2 regions of the Variovorax sp. 01T432 genome follow, and region 2 is predicted to be linked to the other one. Evidence: riboswitches for the same ligand, from Rfam matches in the RefSeq annotation. Region 2 holds a riboswitch; the other holds the start of a gene.
The links. Region 2 has a riboswitch for glycine ahead of AC1DNF_RS13405 (FAD-dependent oxidoreductase). Riboswitches for the same ligand answer to the same signal wherever they lie in the genome.
Positions count from the first base shown of each region.

Region 1: another riboswitch for glycine. It lies ahead of gcvT (glycine cleavage system aminomethyltransferase GcvT); the one in region 2 lies ahead of AC1DNF_RS13405 (FAD-dependent oxidoreductase).

Region 1 covers NZ_JBFTPS010000020.1:13,152-23,383, forward strand. The annotation lists gene AC1DNF_RS16620 (ROK family protein) at 1-167, opposite strand, end outside; gene AC1DNF_RS16625 (alpha/beta fold hydrolase) at 171-959, opposite strand; gene AC1DNF_RS16630 (ABC transporter permease/substrate-binding protein) at 1,046-2,566, shown strand; gene AC1DNF_RS16635 (hypothetical protein) at 2,674-3,207, shown strand; glycine riboswitch at 3,250-3,354, shown strand; glycine riboswitch at 3,367-3,487, shown strand; gene gcvT (glycine cleavage system aminomethyltransferase GcvT) at 3,534-4,703, shown strand; gene gcvH (glycine cleavage system protein GcvH) at 4,740-5,111, shown strand; gene gcvP (aminomethyl-transferring glycine dehydrogenase) at 5,332-8,235, shown strand; gene AC1DNF_RS16655 (histidine phosphatase family protein) at 8,534-9,289, shown strand; gene AC1DNF_RS16660 (LysR family transcriptional regulator) at 9,300-10,181, opposite strand.
Region 2 covers NZ_JBFTPS010000014.1:81,550-91,781, forward strand. The annotation lists gene AC1DNF_RS13390 (PhaM family polyhydroxyalkanoate granule multifunctional regulatory protein) at 1-469, shown strand, start outside; gene AC1DNF_RS13395 (FIST signal transduction protein) at 507-1,775, shown strand; partial or broken gene AC1DNF_RS13400 (D-amino acid dehydrogenase) at 1,736-3,063, opposite strand; glycine riboswitch at 3,152-3,269, opposite strand; glycine riboswitch at 3,285-3,374, opposite strand; gene AC1DNF_RS13405 (FAD-dependent oxidoreductase) at 3,446-4,468, opposite strand; glycine riboswitch at 4,548-4,654, opposite strand; gene AC1DNF_RS13410 (helix-turn-helix domain-containing protein) at 4,806-5,540, opposite strand; gene AC1DNF_RS13415 (hypothetical protein) at 5,657-6,502, shown strand; gene AC1DNF_RS13420 (MFS transporter) at 6,524-8,476, shown strand; gene AC1DNF_RS13425 (phosphatase PAP2 family protein) at 8,490-9,149, shown strand; gene AC1DNF_RS13430 (hypothetical protein) at 9,419-9,667, shown strand; gene AC1DNF_RS13435 (serine endopeptidase) at 9,669-10,232, shown strand, end outside.

The DNA.
Region 1 (10,232 bases), on a different contig from region 2:
CGGCGCCGCTGGCGCCAACGCTCCAGCAGTTGCCTGAACGCGGTCTGGCTGGCCTGGTCGCCGACGAAGCCGTCCTTGTCGCGAAGCTGGAGGCTGTAGCCGTCGACGATGACCGTCGGCAATTCGCGGGCGCCATGCACGTCGGGGAGCGGAACGAAATTCTTCATCGGTCAATCGGCCGTCGTTTCGAGAATCAGCCGCGTCGTCTCCTCGGGCGCATCCCAGTGCGGGAAATGCCCGCAGCGTTCGAACCAGTACAGCCGCGCGTCGGGAAAGAGATGCAGCGCGCGCGCCGCCTGCCGCGGCAGGCAGACGCGGTCGTCGCGCCCCCAGCCGATGACGAGCGGCTTGCGCATGCTGCCGCTGGGGGCTCCCAGCTGCGGCGCACCGCGCACCAGATCGGTCAGCAGCGAGTCGATGGACCGCGCCGCCGCACAACTGCGCATTTCCTCCAGCACCAGCGAGGCCGTCAGTAGGTCCGGGCGCATCGAGATCTGGGTCAGGAGCAGCGCCCGCGACCACTCGTGCGCCGTGATGGCGGGCATCGCGAACTGCAGCGCCCGAGCGAGCCTGAGCGACAGCCAGATCGAGGCGTGATAGAGGTGGCGCTCCCAACCGGCCCAGAACCCGCACGGATCGAGCGATACCACCGCCCCCACGACATCGCCCCGCCGCGCGAGTTCGAGCACCAGCCCCGCCCCCATCGCGCTGCCGACGACGTCGGTGCCGAGGAGGTCGTGCTCCTTCAGGAACAGGGTGACCGCATCCGCCATCGTCCGCACCGAGATCTCGCCCGCGAGCGGCGGGCTCTTGCCGAAGCCGGGCAGATCGATCGCGAGCACGCTGCGATGCCCCGCGAGCGGGTCCAGGATGTTCTGCCAGGAACGCCAGTTCCCCCCCAGTCCATGAACCAGGACCAGAGACTTGCCTTGACCGTGTCGCACATAGTTGATCAGCACCGCTCCAGCTTGCTTTCGCCCGAACCGGCTCCGCATCAGCCCCGCTGACGATCCGCTGTAGGAGAAGCGGCCCTACACTGCGCGGGATGCACCCGCCGCCCCGCTCGAGGCCTCGCGCCTGGCTCGTCCTGCTGTTCTGCCTTGGCTTGCTCTCGGCGGCTTCGGCGTCCCACGCCCAGGGCGAGGGCCTGCGCATCGGCTCCAAGCGTTTCACCGAGTCCTACATCCTCGCCGAGGTGCTCGCGCAGACCGCGGCCCCGCACCTCGCCTCGCCGCCGGTGGTGCGCCAGGGGCTCGGCAACACGGCCATCGTCTACGAGGCCCTGCGCTCGGGCGACATCGACATGTACGCCGAATACACGGGCACCATCGCGCAGGAGATCCTCAAGAGCCCGCAGATGCTCTCCCCCGAAGCCATGAACGCCGCGCTCGCGCCGCTCGGGCTCGGCGTGGCCATACCGCTGGGCTTCAACGACGGCTACGCGCTCGCCATGAGGGCGGCGGAGGCAGACCGGTTGGGGATCCACAGCCTGAGCGACCTGGCCGCCCATCCCGACCTCAAGCTCGGCCTGTCCAACGAGTTCATCGGGCGCGCCGATGGCTGGGTGGGTCTGGCCGAACGCTACGGCTTCAGGCAGAAGCCCGTGGGGCTCGATCATGGCCTCGCCTACGACGCGATGGCGGCCCGGCAGATCGACGTCATGGACATCTACACCACCGACGCCAAGATCGACCACCTCCAGCTGCGCGTGCTGGAAGACGACCGCCGCTACTTCCCCCGCTACGAGGCGGTCGTGCTCTACCGGCTGGACGTGCCGGCGCGCTGGCCGCAGGCCTGGGCCGCGCTGCAGAAGCTCCAGGGTCGCATCGACGAGCCCGCCATGATCCGCATGAACGCGCGCGCCGAACTGCAGGGCGAGGCCTTCGATGCGATCGCGCGCGATTTCCTGGCGCGCAAGGCCGCCGTATCCGGCGAAGTCCCCCGCGGCTTCGCCGCCAAGCTCTTCGGCTCGGACCTCGGCCGCCTCACGCGGCAACACCTGCTGCTGGTCGGGGCCTCGGTCGGCCTCGCGATCCTCATCGCGGTGCCGCTGGGCATCCTCGTGTTCCCGCACCTGCGCGTGCGCGCGGTCGTGCTCGGCCTGACCGGCCTCCTGCAAACCATTCCCTCCCTGGCGCTGCTGGCCCTGCTGATCTCGCTGCTCGGAGCGATCGGCACCGTGCCCGCCCTGATCGCCCTCACGCTCTATGCCCTGCTGCCCATCATGCGCAATACCGTGACCGGACTGGCCGAGGTGCCCGCGGGTCTGCGCGAGGCCGGCACGGCCCTGGGCATGACCGGCGCGCAGAGCCTGCGGCTGGTGCTGCTGCCGCTGTCGCTGCCGACCTTGCTGGCGGGGGTTCGGACCGCGACGACCATCGCCATCGGCACCGCCACCATCGCCGCCTTCATCGGCGCGGGCGGCTTCGGCGAGCGCATCGTGACGGGACTGGCGCTGAACGACCGCGGGCTGCTCATCGCCGGCGCCGTGCCCGCCGCCCTGCTGGCGCTGGTGAGCGAGGCGCTGTTCGAGGCCATCGAATACCTCATGCGGCGCCAGCGCTGAGCAAGCCGGGGCGTCCCGCGCCGCACTCGCGGGGGCGCCGCATTCACGCGGGTGTCACGACGACCTCCGATGATGCGGTGCTCCATCCCGAACCCCGCAAGATCCCGATGCTTCTCGTCAAGACCGACAAGGCCCGCCAGGAACTCCAGCCGGGCCGCCGCACGCTGGGCCAGCGCGAGCGAGCGCTGCTGCTGATGGCCGACGGCCAGCGCTCGGTGACCGATTTCGGCCAACTCTTCGGCGGCCGCGAAGAGGCTGGAAGGGTGGCGCTGCACCTGGTGAACGAGGGCTTCCTGCTGGTGCCGAAGCAGCAGGCGCCGGAGGCCTCCTCGCCCGTTCGGGTGCCGGCGCCGCTCGCGCAGGCCGCGCCGGTCTCGGTCGACGCCTTCGACGGCAAACGCTCGCTGGCGACGACGCGGATGTTCCTGTTCGATCTCTGCGAGCGCATGTTCGTGCGGCGCGACCCCGTGCTCGCCGCGCAGTTCCGCGACACCCTGCGCGAGGCGCGCGACCGGACGTCGATGCTGTCCACGGCCAACGCCATGCTGGCCGAGATCGAGAAGGTGGCGGGCCCGGAGCGCGCCGAGTCCGTCCGCACACGCATCGACATGCTGCTGCCGGTGGCCGATGCCGTGCACTGAAGACGCCGCGCCCGGGACCGCCCTCTGCCCGATCCCTTACACTCTTTCGTGTCAGGAGAGAGCCGCGCCCCCGCGTGGCCGCCGAAGGCGCAGGTCCCATCGAGAGATCGGGCCCGAACGCTCAGGCAAAAGGACTGACGAGGCGCTCGTTTTTTCGGGCGTTTCCTTGCTGGAGAGAGGCGGACCGCCACTGAGCAACGATCAGTGAGAGCCGCCCACCGAAGGAGCAAACCCCGATCGTGGGGCGAATCTCTCAGGTAAAGCGGACAGCAGGGGTGGCCCATGGCTTGCGTCATGGATAGCGACTGCCCCTATTGGAGAGTGCCTTGGCCTCCTCACCCGCCCCCGCCGAAGTCCTGCAAAAGACCCCGCTGTACGACCTGCACGCCGAGCTCGGCGCCCGCATGGTGCCCTTCGCCGGCTACAGCATGCCCGTGCAGTACCCCACCGGCCTGATGGCCGAGCACAAGCACACGCGCGAGGCCGCCGGCCTGTTCGACATCTCGCACATGGGCCAGCTGCGCCTCAAGGGCCCCGACGCCGCCGCCGCCTTCGAGACGTTGATGCCGGTCGACGTGATCGGCCTGTCCCCCGGCAAGCAGCGCTATGGCCTGCTGCTCAACGACCAGGGCGGCATCCTCGACGACCTGATGTTCTTCAACGAGGGCCGGGACTCGCTCTTCGTGATCGTCAACGGCGCCTGCAAGGCGGCCGACATCGCCCACATCCGCGCGAAGATCGGCCAGCGCTGCCAGGTCGAGCCGATGCCCGACCATGCGCTGCTGGCGCTGCAGGGCCCGCTCGCCGCCGGCACGCTCGCGCGCCTGTCGCCGGGCGTCGAGCGCTTCGTCTTCATGACGGGCGGCGAAGTGCGCATCGGCGGCCTGGCGGCCTTCGTCACGCGCAGCGGCTACACCGGTGAAGACGGATTCGAGATCTCGGTGGCCGCGAAGGATGCCGAGGCCCTCGCCCGCTTGCTGCTGGCGCAGCCCGAGGTCAAGCCGGTCGGCCTGGGCGCGCGCAACTCGCTGCGGCTCGAAGCCGGGCTCTGCCTCTATGGCAACGACATCGACGAAAGCACCACGCCGGTCGAAGCCTCGCTCGGCTGGGCGATGCAGAAGGTGCGCCGCGCCGGCGGCGCGCGCGAGGGCGGCTTCCCGGGCGCGGCGCGGATTCTTGCGCAGCTCACGGCCGCCAGCGGCACCGCGGGCCACCTGGACCACGACACCCTGAAGCGCAAGCGGGTCGGCCTGGTCGCGCTGGAACGCGTGCCGGTGCGCGACGGCACGCCCCTGCAATCCTTCGAGGGTCTTCTGATCGGCAAGGTGACCAGCGGACTGCTGAGCCCGACGGTCGATCGGCCGATCGCGATGGCCTACGTGGCGCTGGCCTACGCCGAGCCCGGCACCCGCATCCAGGCGATCGTGCGCAGCAAGCCCGTGCCGATGGAAGTGAGCACCATGCCCTTCGTGCCGACGCGTTATTTCCGTGGATGATGGCCGGCTGATCAATTTCCAACCAGGAGTCTTTTCATGAGCATCAAGTACACCAAGGACCACGAATGGGTCGATGCCGGCAGCGACGGCGTCGCCGTCGTCGGCATCACCGTGCACGCGCAGGACGCGCTGGGCGATGTCGTCTTCGTCGACCTGCCCAACGTCGGCGAGACCTATGCGCAGGGCGAAGTCGCCGGCGTGGTCGAGTCGGTCAAGGCCGCGGCCGACGTCTTCATGCCGGTGTCCGGCGAGGTCACCGAAGTCAACGAAGCGCTGCGCGCCGATCCCTCGCTCGCCAACAGCGCGCCGGAAGCCGAAGGCTGGTTCTTCAAGGTGCTCCTGAGCGATCCCTCGCAACTCGACGCGCTGCTGGACGCCGCCGCCTACCAGAAGATCGCTGAATCATGACTGCCCCCCGGCTTGCCACTTCGTGTGCTTCGCCACCCCCCCGGGGGGGAGGCGCGGCCGCCTTGGGGCGGCCCGGCGGCGGCCGCCGAATGACTGCCCCCCGGCTTGCCACTTCGTGTGCTTCGCCACCCCCCGGGTGGGAGGCGCGGCCGCCTTGGGGCGGCCCGGCGGCGACCTCTTTCCTGCTCCGTACCTCGTTCCTTCCAAGCTGATCACATCCATGCCGACGCCCGTCCAGCCCACCCTGCCCTCGCTCACCGACCTCGAGAACGCCGAGGAATTCATCGCGCGCCATATCGGCATCGAAGCCGAGGACGAGGCGCGCATGCTCGGCGCCATCGGCTCGTCGACGCGCGCCGAGCTGATCGACGGCATCGTCCCTCCGGCCATCCGCCGCCGCAGGCCGATGCGCCTGCCCGCGGCGCTGAGCGAAGCCGACGCGCTGGCCGAGCTCAAGGCCATCGCCGCGAAGAACAAGGTGGCGCGAAGCTTCATCGGCCAGGGCTACTACGGCACGCACACGCCCGCCGTGATCCTGCGCAACGTGCTGGAGAACCCGGCCTGGTACACCGCCTACACGCCCTACCAGGCCGAGATTTCCCAAGGCCGCATGGAAGCACTGCTCAACTTCCAGACCATGGTGTGCGACCTCACCGGCATGGCCATCGCCAACGCCTCGATGCTCGACGAAGCCACCGCGGCGGCCGAGGCGATGACGCTGGCCCGGCGCAGCGTCAAGAGCAAGAGCAAGGTCTTCCTGGTGTCGGGCGACTGCCATCCGCAGACCATCGAGGTCATCAAGACACGCGCCGCGCCGCTGGGCATCGAGGTGAAGGTCAGCACCGTCTCCGAGACCCTGCCGCACCTCATGACGAGCGGCGACTTCTTCGGCGTGCTCGCGCAGTACCCGGCCACCACCGGCCATGTGCATGACCTGCGCCCGCTCGCCGGCCACGCGCACGAATGCGACGCCGCCTTCTGCGTGGCGGCCGACCTGCTCGCGCTCACGCTGCTGGTGCCCCCGGGCGAATGGGATGCAGACATCGTCTGCGGCACCACGCAACGCTTCGGCATGCCGATGTGCAACGGCGGCCCGCACGCCGCCTACCTGGCCTGCCGCGACACGTTCAAGCGCTCGCTGCCCGGGCGGCTGGTCGGCGTCAGCGTGGACACGCACGGCCGGCCCGCCTACCGCCTCGCGCTGCAGACGCGCGAGCAGCACATCCGCCGCGAGAAAGCCACCTCCAACATCTGCACCGCACAGGTGTTGCCCGCGGTGGTCGCCAGCATGTACGCGGTCTACCACGGGCCCCAGGGCCTGACCCGCATCGCGCAGCGCGTCGCCGCGCTGACGGCGGTGCTGGCGCAGGGCCTGGAGCAGATGGGCCGCGAGATCGTCAACGCCACCGCCTTCGACTCGCTGACCGTCAAGACCGGCGAGGACACGGCGAAGATCCAGGAGCGCGCGCACGCCGCCAGCGTCAACCTGCGCCAGCGGCTGCAGCACCACCTGGGCATTTCGCTCGACGAGACCACGACGCGCGCCGACATCGAGACCCTGTGGGCACTGTTCGTGCCCGCCGGCACGCCGATGCCGCGCTTCGAGGAACTCTCGGGCACGATCACGCCGCGCATTCCCCCGGACCTGCGCCGTACCAGCGCCTTCCTCACGCATCCGGTGTTCAACACCCACAAGAGCGAGACCGCGATGCTGCGCTACATCCGCAGCCTCAGCGACAAGGACCTGGCGCTCGACCGCAGCATGATCCCGCTGGGCAGCTGCACCATGAAGCTCAACGCGACCAGCGAGATGATCCCGATCACCTGGCCCGAGTTCGCGAACATCCATCCCTTCGCGCCGGCCGAGCAGCTGCAGGGCTACGCGCAGCTCGACGCCCAGCTGCGCGCCTGGCTCTGCGAGGCCACGGGCTACGCGGGCATCAGCCTGCAGCCCAACGCCGGCTCCCAGGGCGAGTACGCCGGCCTGCTGGCGATCAAGGCCTTCCATGAAGCCAAGGGCCAGGGGCACCGCGACGTCTGCCTCATCCCCTCCTCGGCGCACGGCACCAACCCGGCCAGCGCGCAGATGGTGGGCATGCAGGTGGTGGTGACGGCCTGCGATGCCGAAGGCAACGTCGACATCGACGACCTGAAGCGCGCGTGCGAGAAGCACGCCGGCCGGCTCGCCGCGGTGATGATCACCTACCCAAGCACCCACGGCGTGTTCGAGACCCGCGTGAAGGAGCTGTGCGAGATCGTGCATGCGCACGGCGGCCGCGTCTACGTCGACGGCGCAAACATGAACGCGCTGGTCGGGGTGGCCGCGCCCGGCGAATTCGGCGGCGACGTGAGCCACCTGAACCTGCACAAGACCTTCTGCATTCCGCACGGCGGCGGCGGCCCGGGCGTCGGGCCGGTGTGCGTGGTGGAAGACCTCGTGCCCTACCTGCCCGGGCATGCGACGGCGGGTGTCGCGTCGCACGGCGTGGGCGCGGTGTCGGCGGCGCCGCTGGGCAATGCCGCCGTGCTGCCGATCAGCTGGATGTACTGCCGCATGATGGGCGCGGCCGGCCTGCAGGCCGCGACCGAGACCGCGATCCTCAGCGCCAACTACATCAGCGCGCGCCTGAAGGACCACTACCCCACGCTCTACGCGAGCCCCAACGGCCACGTCGCGCACGAGTGCATCCTCGACCTGCGCCCGCTCAAGGAGACGAGCGGCGTCACGGCGGAGGATGTCGCCAAGCGGCTGATCGACTACGGCTTCCATGCGCCGACGCTGAGCTTCCCGGTACCGGGCACGCTGATGGTCGAGCCGACCGAGAGCGAACCGCTGGCCGAGCTCGACCGCTTCATCGACGCCATGATCGCCATTCGCGGCGAGATCCGGCGCGTCGAGGAAGGCGTTTGGCCCAGGGAAGATAACCCGCTCAAGCACGCGCCCCACACGGCGGCGAGCCTGCTCGGCACCGAATGGGCGCGGCCCTATTCGCGCGAGCTCGGCGCCTTCCCGCTGGCGACGCTCAAGGAGGCCAAGTACTGGCCGCCGATCGGCCGCGTCGACAACGTCTACGGGGACCGCAACCTGTTCTGCAGTTGCGTGCCGATCGCTGATCTCGCCTGAAGGCGCTACTCCAACCGGCCTTCGATTCCCAGGTCCTTCTCGACTTTCAAGCCCAGGGATCGCTCGTCAACCGTGCGCCCTGCCTCGTCGCTGATGAACCTGTACAGGCGGCCCGAGTCCATGAGAATTTGCTGCCAAGGCGCGCGACCTCGCATCTGCTTCCTTTGCGATGGTCAAGAATTCGCCCTCCCCAAGCGCATTTCCAACTGTGACTGCGGGGGAGCAATATCAAGGCGTTCCGGCGAATCCGGCTTCGGCCTACGAGGCATAGGGGAAGCTGATTCCTATCATCTCTCCCATGCAACCCCACTGGCCCCGCACCCTCTGGCTCGTGCGCCACGGACAGAGCGCCGGCAACATCGCGCGTCACGCGGCGGAGGCCGGCGGCCTGCCCGTGATCGATCTGGCATGGCGCGACGTCGACGTGCCGCTGTCCGAACTCGGCGTGGCGCAGTCGATCGCGCTGGGCGACTGGTTCGCCAGGCTGCAGCCCGACGCGCAACCCGAAGTGATCCTCTGTTCGCCCTATGTGCGCGCGCGCGAGACCGCCCGCCTCGTCGCCGAGCGCAGCCGCATGGCCAGCGCGCCGATCGTGCTGCGCATCGACGAACGGCTGCGCGAGAAGGAGTTCGGCATCCTGGATGGGCTCACCAAGCTGGGCATCGGGCAGATCCATCCCGCCCTCGATGAGCAGCGCCAGCTGGTCGGCAAGTTCTACTTCCGGCCGCCCGGCGGCGAGAGCTGGTGCGACGTCATCCTGCGGCTGCGCAGCCTGCTCGAAATGGTGACGCGCGAATACGCGGACCGGCGCGTCCTGGTGGTCGCGCACCAGGTCACCGTCAACTGCATGCGCTACCTGCTCGAACACATGGACGAGCAGCAGATCCTGGACATCGACCGGCGGGGCGACGTGCCGAACTGCGCCATCACCTCCTACCTGGTGGAACGACGCGAGGACGGGCTCGCCGCGATGCGGCTGGACCAGCTGAACTTCCTCGTTCCGCTGCATGAAGCGGCGACGCCGGTGACAAGCGCGCCCGACCGGCGCCCATGACTTCGTGCGGTCAGCGGCGCAGCGCCGCTTCGGCCCGCTCGACGAACTTGCCCGACAGCAGCGAAGCCGGGATGTTCTCGTGGGTCACCGCGAAAACGTCGAAGGACGGCGCGTCGACGATCGGCCGGAACGAGAGCCTGTCGGTCATGCAGCCCCTCGCCGTCAGGTCGTCGACAACCGCGATGCCCCCGCCCGCGGCAGCCATCGCGCAGGCGGCCTGGCCGGCGCGGACCTCGACGCGCACCGGGGACTCGCATCGGTGGCTGGCGCACCAGTCCGCGACGATGCGACCCTGCGGCGTGTCCGCGCTGAAGCCGATCAGGCGCTCCTTCAGGATGTCGGCCGGCATCACCGAACGCCGTTGCTCGAAGGGATGGCCCTTGGGGAACACGCAGGCCAGCGTCCATTGGCCGATGGGCCGCGACCTCAGCAGCGGGTCGTCGATGGGAACGGTCGAGATCGCGATGTCGGCCTCATGCCCGGCCAGGCGCTTGACCATCTCCCGTGCCGCGAGGATCTCCAGGTAGATGCGCGCGGAAGGAAACTCGCGGCCGAGTTGCGTCAGCGCCTGCGGCACCACCTCCAGGCCGGTGCTCGGACTGGCCAGCACCCGCAGGCTGAGCATGCTTCCGCTCTTGAGCGCTTCGGCGCATTCGTCGATGCGGGCGACGCCGCGATACACCTGCTCGACCTCGGCGAACAGCGCCTGCGCCTCGGGCGTGGCCAGCAGCCTGCCCTTTCTGCGTTCGAACAGCCGCAGCCCGAGCTGCAATTCGACATGCGAAAGCATGCGGCTGATGCCCGGCTGCGAGACATGCAGAAGGCGGGCCGCGTCGGTCACCGAGCCGGCAAGCATGACGGCGCGGAAGACCTCGATCTGTCTCAGGTTCATGGTTTGGTTTCCGACGCGCCGGCGGCGCTCGATAACCCGATGTTATGGGAG
Region 2 (10,232 bases):
GGCGCTCGAGGTGCAGAAGATGACGCTCTCGACCCTGCGCGGCATGAACGTGCGCATGGAAGACCTGGCCAACGCGTTCACGCGGCAGCCCGCTGCGGCGGCACCCGCACCTTCGTCCATGTTCGGCGCGCAGCCCCCGGCGGTGGCTCCCCAGCCGGCGGCGCCACGGAACGAAACCGAGTCCGCTGAAACCGCCGCCGCCGCGCCGGCGGAAGCGGCCGGCGGCGTCGTCGACCCGCTGCAATGGTGGGGTGCGCTGACGCAGCAGTTCCAGCAGATCGCTGCCTCGGCGTTGCAGGATGCCGCGCACTTGAAGATGCCGGCGATGGCTCAGCCGCTGGCGGACGCCGTCGGCAAGGCGATGGTCGCGGCGACCCCCGACAAGCCGGCGCCCAAGCCGGGCGCCGCCGCGAAGAAGAAGGCCCCGGCGGCCAAGGCCCCAGCGCGCAAGCGGACTCGCGCACGCTGAGAAATTCTCCGAGTCCAGCCGAGCGAGAATCGGTCGCATGAAGCTGTTTCCTTCCGGTCACGCCACCCATCCGCAATGGCGCATGGCGGCCGGCCTCGTGCTCGCCCAATTGCGGGCGCAGATGGCGCTGCCCGATTACGCCCACTCGCCCACGCTGGGCCTGCTCTACATCACCGACCACTACGCAGCCGATGCACAGGAGATCCTCGACCACCTCGGTGCCGAGCTGCCCGAGATCACGGACTGGTCAGGCACCGTGGGTGTGGGCGTCGCTGCCAACAACGCCGAATACTTCGACGAACCTGCCCTCAGCGTGATGCTGTGCGAGCTGCCGAGCGACCAGTACCGCGTGTTCTCCGGCGTGGCCCCCCTGACCAACACCGAGATGAGCGGCTTTTCGGCCCACACCGCGCTCGTGCATGCCGACCCGCGCACGCCTGAACTCAGCGAGTTGATCGACGAGATGGCGCAACGCACCGATACCGGCTATCTCTTCGGCGGGCTGTCTTCGGGCCGCGCCGGCTCCCTGCAGTTCGCCATCGGCGGCAACGGCAACATCCGGGGGCAGGGCGCGGTCGGTGGCGTGTTCTCGGGCGGGATGTCGGGCGTCGTGTTCGGCGAAGGCGTGCGGCTGGTCTCGCGTGTCACCCAGGGCTGCCAGCCCGTCTCGCCCGAGCGCGAGATCACCGAGGCCGATGGTAATCTGCTGCTCAAGCTCGACGGACAGCCCGCGCTCGACGTGCTGCTGGCCGATCTTCACGTGTCGCTCGATCAGCCCGAGCAGGCGATCGAAGCCGTGCGCGCGACGCTTGTCGGGCTCGCCCACCCCGGCAGCGACGGCATCCGCCGCACGCGCGACCTGGGCGCGGACGTGCTCGTTCGTCACATCATCGGGCTCGATCCGACGCGCCGCGGCGTGGCGATCGCGGACGTCGCCGAGGCCGGCATGCGCATGAGCTTCTGCCGCCGCAACGCGCAGGCCGCACGTGCGGACCTGATGCGGGTGTGCGCCGAAATCCGCGAGGAACTCGAACCCCAGGAGCAGACGCTGGCGACCGCGCGCGAGGTCGCCGCCGGCGAAGCCGAGGCGGCGCCGCATCCGGCGCGGCGCATCGCCGGTGCTGTCTATGTCAGCTGCGCGGGCAGGGGCGGGCCGCATTTCGGAGCGCCCGGCGCCGAGCTGCAGATCGTGCGGCACGCGCTCGGCGACGTGCCGCTGGTCGGGTTCTTTGCCGCGGGCGAAATCGCGCGGCATCACCTGTACGGCTATACCGGCGTCTTGACGGTCTTTACCAGCGACGATTGAGCCGGGGCCTTTCCTGATCCTGCAATCCCGGTGAAGGCGAAGTCCACCTCCGGCGCCAGGCCGCTCACGATGCGGGCGATCGACTTGCCGGAACCGCAGGCGTGGGTCCAGCCCAGGGTGCCGTGTCCGGTGTTCAGGAACAGGTTGGGAAGCTTCGTGGCGCCGATCAACGGGACGTTGCTCGGCGTCGCCGGACGCAGGCCGGTCCAGAACTGGGCCTCGGTTGCATCGCCGGCGCCGGGGAACAGTTGCTCGACGCGCCGAACGATCGCCTCGCAGCGCACGCGGTTGAGGTCGCGGTCGTAGCCGTTGAGTTCGGCCGTGCCGGCGATGCGCAGGCGGTCGCCAGTGGCCGATGTGTAGCGCGAGAACACGAGCTTGAACTCGTCGTCGGTCAGCGAAACCTGGTGCGCCTTCGATGCATCCTTGACCGGCATGGTGACCGAGTAGCCCTTGGCCGGGTAAATCGGCAGCCGGATGCCCAGCGGCGCCGCGTAGAGCGGGCTCAGCGAGCCCATCGCCACGACGAAGGCATCGCCGCGGATGCGCTGGAAACGGCCTTCGCTGTCGGTGGCCTCCACATGATCGATGCGGCCGGCGGCTTCGCGCAGCGCTGTCACGGTGTGGCTCATCAGGAAGCGCACGCCCGCGGCGGCGGCCAGCGCGACCAGCTCGCGCGCAAAGCGGTTGGCGTCGCCCGACTCGTCTTCGGCCGTATAGGTGGCGCCTGCCAGCTGGGCACGGATGTGGGCCAGCGCGGGTTCGATCTTCACGGCCTCGTCCGCGGAGATCACCCGGCGGTCACAGCCGAGTGCGCGCATCTGTTCGGCGGGCTTCAGGGCGGCATCGAATTCCTTGCGCGTCGTGTAGAAGTGCAGGATGCCTTGCGTGCGCTGGTCGTAGCTGAGGCCCGTGTCGCGGCGCAATTGCTGCAGGGTCTCCCGGCTGTAGGTGCCCAGGCGAACGATCTGCTCGATGTTGTGGCGGGTGCGCGCCGGTGTGCATTCGCGCAGGAACTGCAGGCCCCACAGCCACTGGCGCATGTCCGCACGAATTCGGAACAGCAGCGGGGCATCTTCCTTGCCGAGCCATTGCAGCACCTTCAGCGGCGCGCCCGGGTTGGCCCAGGGTTCCGCATGGCTGACGGAGATCTGGCCGCCGTTGGCGAAGCTGGTTTCGGCCGCCGGTGTGGCCTGTCGGTCGATCACGGTCACTCGTGGCCGAGTTGCTGGAGGTAGTAAGCCGAGGTCACGCCGAGCAGGCCGGCGCCAAGAACGATCACGCGCATGTGAATCACCAATGAAGGTTGCAGCGCTTGGACGAACGGGAACGGAAGCCTCGACGAACGAAGAGCAACCGGACGCTCGGTCCAAGTTGCCGCTCCCCCTGTCCTCGGTACCTGAGAGATTCACCCGCTGCGCCCGCAACGGGTTTGCTCCTTCGGTGCATCGCGCCCACCTTGAAGCGGTGCGATGGCTCTCCAGACGGCTCTGACAGTTGGTGCAGTACAGGCTCATCTCGTGAGTCGACCTGAGCGTTTATGGGAGTTTGCGCCTTCGGTGGGGCCGCTGGCGCGGCCCGCTCTCCTGCAGTGCGGCGATTGTAGGCCGCGCGGGCCCGGCCGTGCTAGAGCCCCGTGAACGCGAACTCGAGTTCCGGCCGCAGTCCGCTCATGACAGCATGTCGATGCGGCGCAGGATGGCATGGAAGCGGTCCGAGTCGGGTTCGCCCTGTTCGTCGGGGCTGGAGGGCACGGTGCCGGAAACACGCAGGCACTCGCCGGTGGGCGTCTCGACACGAGCAATGCGGAGCTTGCCTTGGCGGTCCCGCAGCGTCAGGCGCGGGGCGCGGGCCGGGTCCTTCAATGGGATGGTGACGATGTACTCGCGCGCGAAGCGCAGCGGCATCGCGATCTTCAGGCGCTCCGCGTGAGGCACGCTCGAACTCCCGAGCGCCAGCACATAGGCCTGGCCGCGCAGGGTGCTCGGACGACCCTCGGCGTCGGCCAACTCCACATGGTCGATGCGGCCGTCGTGCTCCTGGAGCGAGACGACGGTGTGCTTCATCATGAAGCGCACACCGGCAGCCCGGCACAGGAAGACGAGGCTTGCCGCGAACTGGCCGGGGTCGCGCGCCGGATCTTCGAGGGAGTAGGTGGCGCCGGCGAGTTGGTCGTGGATCGATCGAAGGGCGGGCTCCATGACGACTGCCTCGGCGGCGGTCAGCAGGCGCTCCTCGCAGCCCAGTTTGCGCCAGTGCTGCGCACGTGCCGACCGGTGGCCGAAGGTGTCGGCGTCCGTGAAGAAGTTCAGGAGGCCGCTGGTGCGCGCGCTCTGCGGCATGCCGACTTCGTCGCTCAACGCGCGGACGCTCCTGCGGCTGTAGGCAGCCAGGCGCACGAGGTTTTCCATGGGATCGGACTTGTGGCGCATGCCGATGGCTCGGTCGAGCAGGCCGGCAAGGCTTCGCCGCAGGCGTGCATGCAGCCTGCGCCAGCCTTCCCGATTTCCCGCGCCCGCGAGAGAGGCGGCGGCGGCGTCCCGTGGAGCGGCCGCGTCCTCGGCCACGCGCCCGCGCGCCTTGGCCGCGGGCGTCGAGTGCCGATCGACCACGGTCACCTCGTGGCCCAGCTGTTGAAGGTAATAGGCGGATGTGACGCCGAGCAAGCCGGCGCCGAGTACAACCACGCGCATGTCCGAATCCTTGTGGGAAGACATGAACGGCGGGCGCTGGCGCTCCTGATGCGAAGCGACCCTTCCCGGGGTTCAGGCTGCCGCTCCCCCTGTCCTCGGTACCTGAGAGATTCACACGCTGCGACCTGCAACGGGTTTGCTCCTTCGGTGCACCACCTGCTGTGGTGACTCTCCAGTCGGCGATTGATCAATGGACGCAGTGACCGAATCGCCTCGAGCGATTCACCTGAGCGTTCATGGGAGTTTGCGCCATCGGTGGGATGCATGAGTGCATCCGCTTTTCTGCAACAGGTAGTTTACTAGGGAAACCGGTTTCAGGTAGGTAGGGGCCTGACGCTCAGGCCCGGCGCAGGCGGGTGAACAGCTCGAACTCCCAGTTGCGCATGCCCAGCAGCAGCGTGTAGCCCTCGCGCTCCTTGGGTGACAGTTTCTGGTCGGTCTGGTGCTGTTGGGCAAAGTCCTGCGCCACGCGTTGCAGCCGGTCCAGGAAGGCGGGCGCCAGGGATCGGCTGATCGAGCCATGAACCAGCAGCAGCCCCTCGGCCGGGCCGTCGAAGCCGCCCCGGTAGTAGTCGAGGACCACGTTCTCGCGGAAGAAGTCCATCACCGGACCGTGCGGCCGCCAGCGGAAGGTCTTGGCGAGCTTCAGGCGGTAGCGGTTCAGCGGCCGCAATTCGATGATGCCGATGCGGTCCAGCTGCGCCAGGTAGCCGATGCATTCGGCTTCGGTGATCCGGTAGGCGGCGACGACCTGCTCCAGCGTCCACTGGCTCAGCACGCAGATGGCCAGCAGCAGCAGCTTCTTGTCCTTGACCACCGCTTGCTCCTGTTCGAGCGTCAGCTCCTTCAGCAGCGGCTGGTCGTCCGCCACGCGCCGGGCGAGCTCGGCGAAGTCGATCTTGAGCGCGCGGCAGATGGCGTCGACCCGCGTCAATGGCATGTCGCCCTTGGCGAGCATCCGCTTGACGCTCGACTCGGCCATGTCCAGCGATTTCGCGAGGTCCGCGTAGGTCATCCGGGCATTCTTGAGTTCGCTCTTCAGGGCCTGGACGAGGTCGACGGTGGTGCTCATGGCGAGTATTGCTGGTTGATACCGGGAGTCGTGAAAAAGTGCTCCGTATCGATTTTCGATGCCCGAGCAGGCGTTGACAACCTAAATTCCGCCGCACCGCCAAACCGGAGCCTGCCATGACGATGCTGCCTTCCCTCTCTCGCCGCGAGCGCGGCTTGCTGTCGCTGTTTGCGTTGCTCACCTTGGCCGCGTTCGCGGGGCCCGCCTTGACGACGGCTGAACTACCGGCGTCGACGCTCGCCGACAACCATGCGTGGCACGGCCTTCCGAACGCGATGGATGTCCTGAGCAACCTGCCGTTCGCGGCGATCGGTCTCTGGGGATTGCACTGGCTGCAGTGGATCGACCGGGCGCACGGGCATGCGCTGGACGCCGTACCGCTGCCCGCGTCCATGACCCAACCCCCGGTCAACGCACTCGATTGCGCCTGGATGTTCTTCGCGGGCCTGGTCCTCACGGCGGCCGGATCGGCCTTCTATCACCTGCAACCCGACGACCTGCGGCTGGCTGCCGACCGCGCCGGCATGGCGGTCGCGTTTGCCGGGCTGGTCGGCTTCGCGGTCTGCGAGCGGGTGAGCGTGCGAGCAGGCTGGCCGGCTGCCTGGTTCACGCTGGCTGGGGGCGTGCTGGCAGTGGGCGTCCACCAACAGACCGGGAATGTCCTGCCGTGGGCGCTGGTCCAGTTCGGCGGGATGGCGCTGGTGCTGACGCTGGCGCTCGCCAAGCCGATGCAAGGCGCCGTGGGCCTCAAGCTCGGCTGGGTGATCTGCTTCTATGGGTTGGCGAAGCTGTTCGAACTCTCGGACCAGGCAATCTTCGAGGCGACCCATCACCTGGTATCGGGCCATAGCCTCAAGCACCTGACGGCGGCGCTGGCTGGCGTGCCCGTGCTCCATGCGCTGCAAGCCGTGGGGCGCCAGACGCTGCGGCACAATTCGGGCGCGGCCGCCGTAACGGCCTGAGGAGCCCGCAAGGGTCATCGAATGACATTACCGGTCGACGCCTCGCCCGTCATCGCGCCCGACACACAGGCGCATGCCAATCAGTTCGCCCTCCTGGGGCAACGGCGCTTCGCGCCCTTCTTCTGGACCCAGTTCGCGGGTGCGGCGAACGACAACCTGTTCAAGTTCGCCTTCACTGTGATGGTGACCTACCAGCTCCAGCTCGACTGGATGCCGCCCACGATGGCGGGTCTGGTGATCGGCGCGCTGTTCATCCTGCCTTTCCTGCTGTTCTCCGCGACGGCGGGGCAACTCACCGACAAGTTCGACAAGACGAAGATGATCCGCTTCGTCAAGAACCTCGAGATCGCGATCATGCTCATCGCGGCCTGGGGCTTCCTGCGTGCGGATGCGGCGGTTCTGCTGGGATGCGTGTTCCTGATGGGGCTGCATTCCACGCTTTTCGGCCCCGTGAAGTTCGCCTACCTGCCGCAAGTTCTGGAAGCGCGGGAACTGACCGGCGGCAACGGTATGGTCGAGATGGGCACTTTTGTCGCCATCCTCCTCGGGCAGGTGGCGGGCGGCCTGCTGGTGGCCGTCCCGCAGATCGGCCACACGACGGTGGCGGTCGCCTGTGTCTTCCTGGCTCTTGTCGGGCGATCCGTGGCTCAGCTCGTTCCTCCGGTGCCGGCCACCGATCCCGCCCTTAGGATCAACTGGAATCCGGTCAGCGAAACCTGGCGCAACCTCAAGCTGGCGCGCGGCAGCTCGGTGGTTTTCCGGTCTCTGCTGGGCATCTCGTGGATGTGGTTCTTCGGTGCCGTCTTCCTCAGCCAGTTTCCGAGTTTCGCCAAGGAGGTGCTGCATGGCGACGAGCAGGTCGCCTCTCTGCTGCTCGTGGTGTTCTCGATCGGCATCGGTGCCGGCTCGCTGCTGTGCGAGACGCTGAGCCGCCGCCAGGTGGAGATCGGCCTGGTACCGCTCGGGGCGATCGGCATGAGCGTGTTCGCGATCGACCTGTACTTCGCATCGCGTTCCCTGCCCGCGGTGGCCGAGATGGGGATCGGCAGCTTCCTGGGCCAGGCGGCGCACTGGCGGCTGATGGCCGACCTGGGGCTGCTGTCGCTGTTCGCCGGGCTCTACAGTGTGCCGATGTACGCGCTGATCCAGTTGCGCAGCCTGCCGACGCACAGGGCGCGCATCATCGCGGCCAACAACATCCTCAATGCGCTGTTCATGATCGCGAGTTCGGTGATTGCCGGCGCGCTGCTCAAGAGCGGTTTCACCATTCCGCAGATTTTCCTTTTCACCGGAGTCGCCAACGCGGTGGTTGCGCTCTACATCTTCATGCTGGTGCCGGAGTACCTGCTGCGCTTCGTGGCCTGGGTGCTGTCGCGCTTCGTCTATCGCTTCGACGTGAAGGGCGAGGAGCACATTCCGGCCCAGGGTCCCGCGGTGCTGGTGTGCAACCACGTGAGCTTCATCGACGCGGTGCTCCTGATGGCCGCGAGCCCGCGTCCGATCCGATTCATCATGGATCACCGCATCTTCCGCGTGCCCGTGCTCGGATGGCTGTTCAAGCTCGCCAGGGCCATTCCGGTTGCGTCGCAGAGGGAAGACCCCCGCGCCTACGAGCGGGCCTTCGTGCAGGCGGTCCAGGTCCTGCGCGAAGGCGATCTGCTCGCCATCTTTCCCGAGGGCGCGATCACGAGGGACGGAAGCCTGCAGCCGTTCAAGGGCGGCGTGATGAAGATCCTCGACGCGGCGCGGGCCGAGGGTGTCGATCCGCCGGTGGTTCCGATGGCGCTGACCAATCTCTGGGGCTCGTTCTTCAGCCGCGTGGAGGTGCGCGATGGCGAGAACGTCGCGATGGTGCGTCCTTTCCGCCGGGGGGTCTTCAGTCGCGTGGGGCTCAACGTCGGCAGCGCGATGCCGCGCGCCGACGTTCAGCCCGAGGCGCTGCAACGGCGCGTGAGCGGATTGCTGGGCGCGTGACAATGTCTGTCTGATGGACCTTCCTTTTCCCGCCGAGTTCTGGCATTCGCTCACCTGGTTCGGAGACAGTGGTTTTCTGCTGCCCGCCGCGCTGTGGATCTCGGTCTGGCTGGGCGTGCGAAGCGCCACGCGGCCTGTCGCATGGCTTTGGATGCTGCTGTTCGGCGCCGGAGGTGCGCTGATCGCCGCCTCGAAGATTGCCTTCCTGGGCTGGGGCATCGGCAGCGCCACCCTCAATTTCACGGGCTTCAGCGGGCACACGGCGCTATCTGCAAGTGTCTGGCCGGTCGCCTGCTGGTTGACGGCCTCGCGCTGGGACCATCGTGTCCGGATATCGGCGGCGGTGTTCGGCGTGGTCCTGGCGGTATGCATCGGCACCTCGCGGCTCGCGCTCTATGCGCATTCCAAGTCCGAGGTGGCCGCGGGTCTTGCGCTGGGTCTCGCCATCAGCGGCTGCTTCCTCTGGCAACAGCATGACCGGCCGCACCCGCGCTTGAACTGGACCCTGGTCGTCCTCAGCCTGTGCTCGTCCATGCTCTTCCTGCGGCCGGGCAATGCCGCGCCGACGCAAAGCGCGCTGGAGGTGATCGCGATCCGGCTGGCGGGCATCGACCAGCCCTTCACGCGCGAGGACTTGCTCGCGCGGCGAAAGGTGCATTCGGGTATCGAATAGAGATACCGCTGGCGCATGAAGCTGCCACCGGTGCAGTCATCCGCCCGCGGGAGCGCAGGTGCGAATCATCATCCGCGCACCTTCATCACGTCCCGAAGCACTCATGCAAACCTTCTCTCCGCCGCCGGCAACTGGCAACAGGCACCCCGGCTGTTCAGCACATCTCGATAGCACATCATGAAGAAGTCATCCCTCACGGTTCTGATCGCTGCGTGCGCTGCACGGGGCACCCGCGGCGCGGCGGAGTTGCTGCACGGCGAGAGCCTGTCATGAGCAAGGCGACCACCAACTTTGGCCCGTATGACCGGGAGTATCAGGCCCGTGTGCCCCGCGAACGACGCCTGCTCAAGGGCATCCTGCAGGTACTGCTGATGCTGGCGGCTGTCATTCTGGCAGGCCTGTTTCTGTTTCCGCTGAACGCGCACTCGGGCCGTTCTGGCGAGCACGCCACACAGACCGCGGGGCTCGCCGCCGCCCCCGGTCTTTCTGAACCTGCAGCGCAAGTCGAGAAGGAGTGACATGAGCAAATCTCTACGCCTGTCGGAAAAGTGGTTTCGCCGTGGCCTTTGGCTTGTGGCGCTCGTGTTCGCGAGTTTCCTGATCGGCCTGGGCAGCACGGTCGTCGGCGATCTGCCACAGGTGGAGCGCAAGCTGGGTCTGGACGACTTCATCGACCGCGCGGCGGCCGAGCCGCTGCGCGCCACGATCACTGCATCCGAACGCACGGAACGGCAATCCGCGGGTGAGCGCGAACAGGCCGAACTCAAGCTCGCCGCGGCCCAGCAAGCCACGCGGGCGGCGCGCGAGACCTTCTCGAACTGGCTCGCGACCCGCAGGGCCACCGCGCAACCCGATCAGGACATCGAGCTGATCGCGCGCACGAAGGCGCTCGATGCGCTCAAGCTCAAGGAAGACGAAGCCCAGCAAGCCGTGGCTGCCCAGCGCCAGATTGCCCTCGACGCGCGTCAGGCCCGCCAGCATGCAGTGCAGCAGCTCGCGGTGCTGGAAGAACGTGCGCGCGTCGAGCTCGATGCGGACAATAGGCGCGTCGAGCTGCGCGTCTTCGGGTATCGCCTCGCGCTC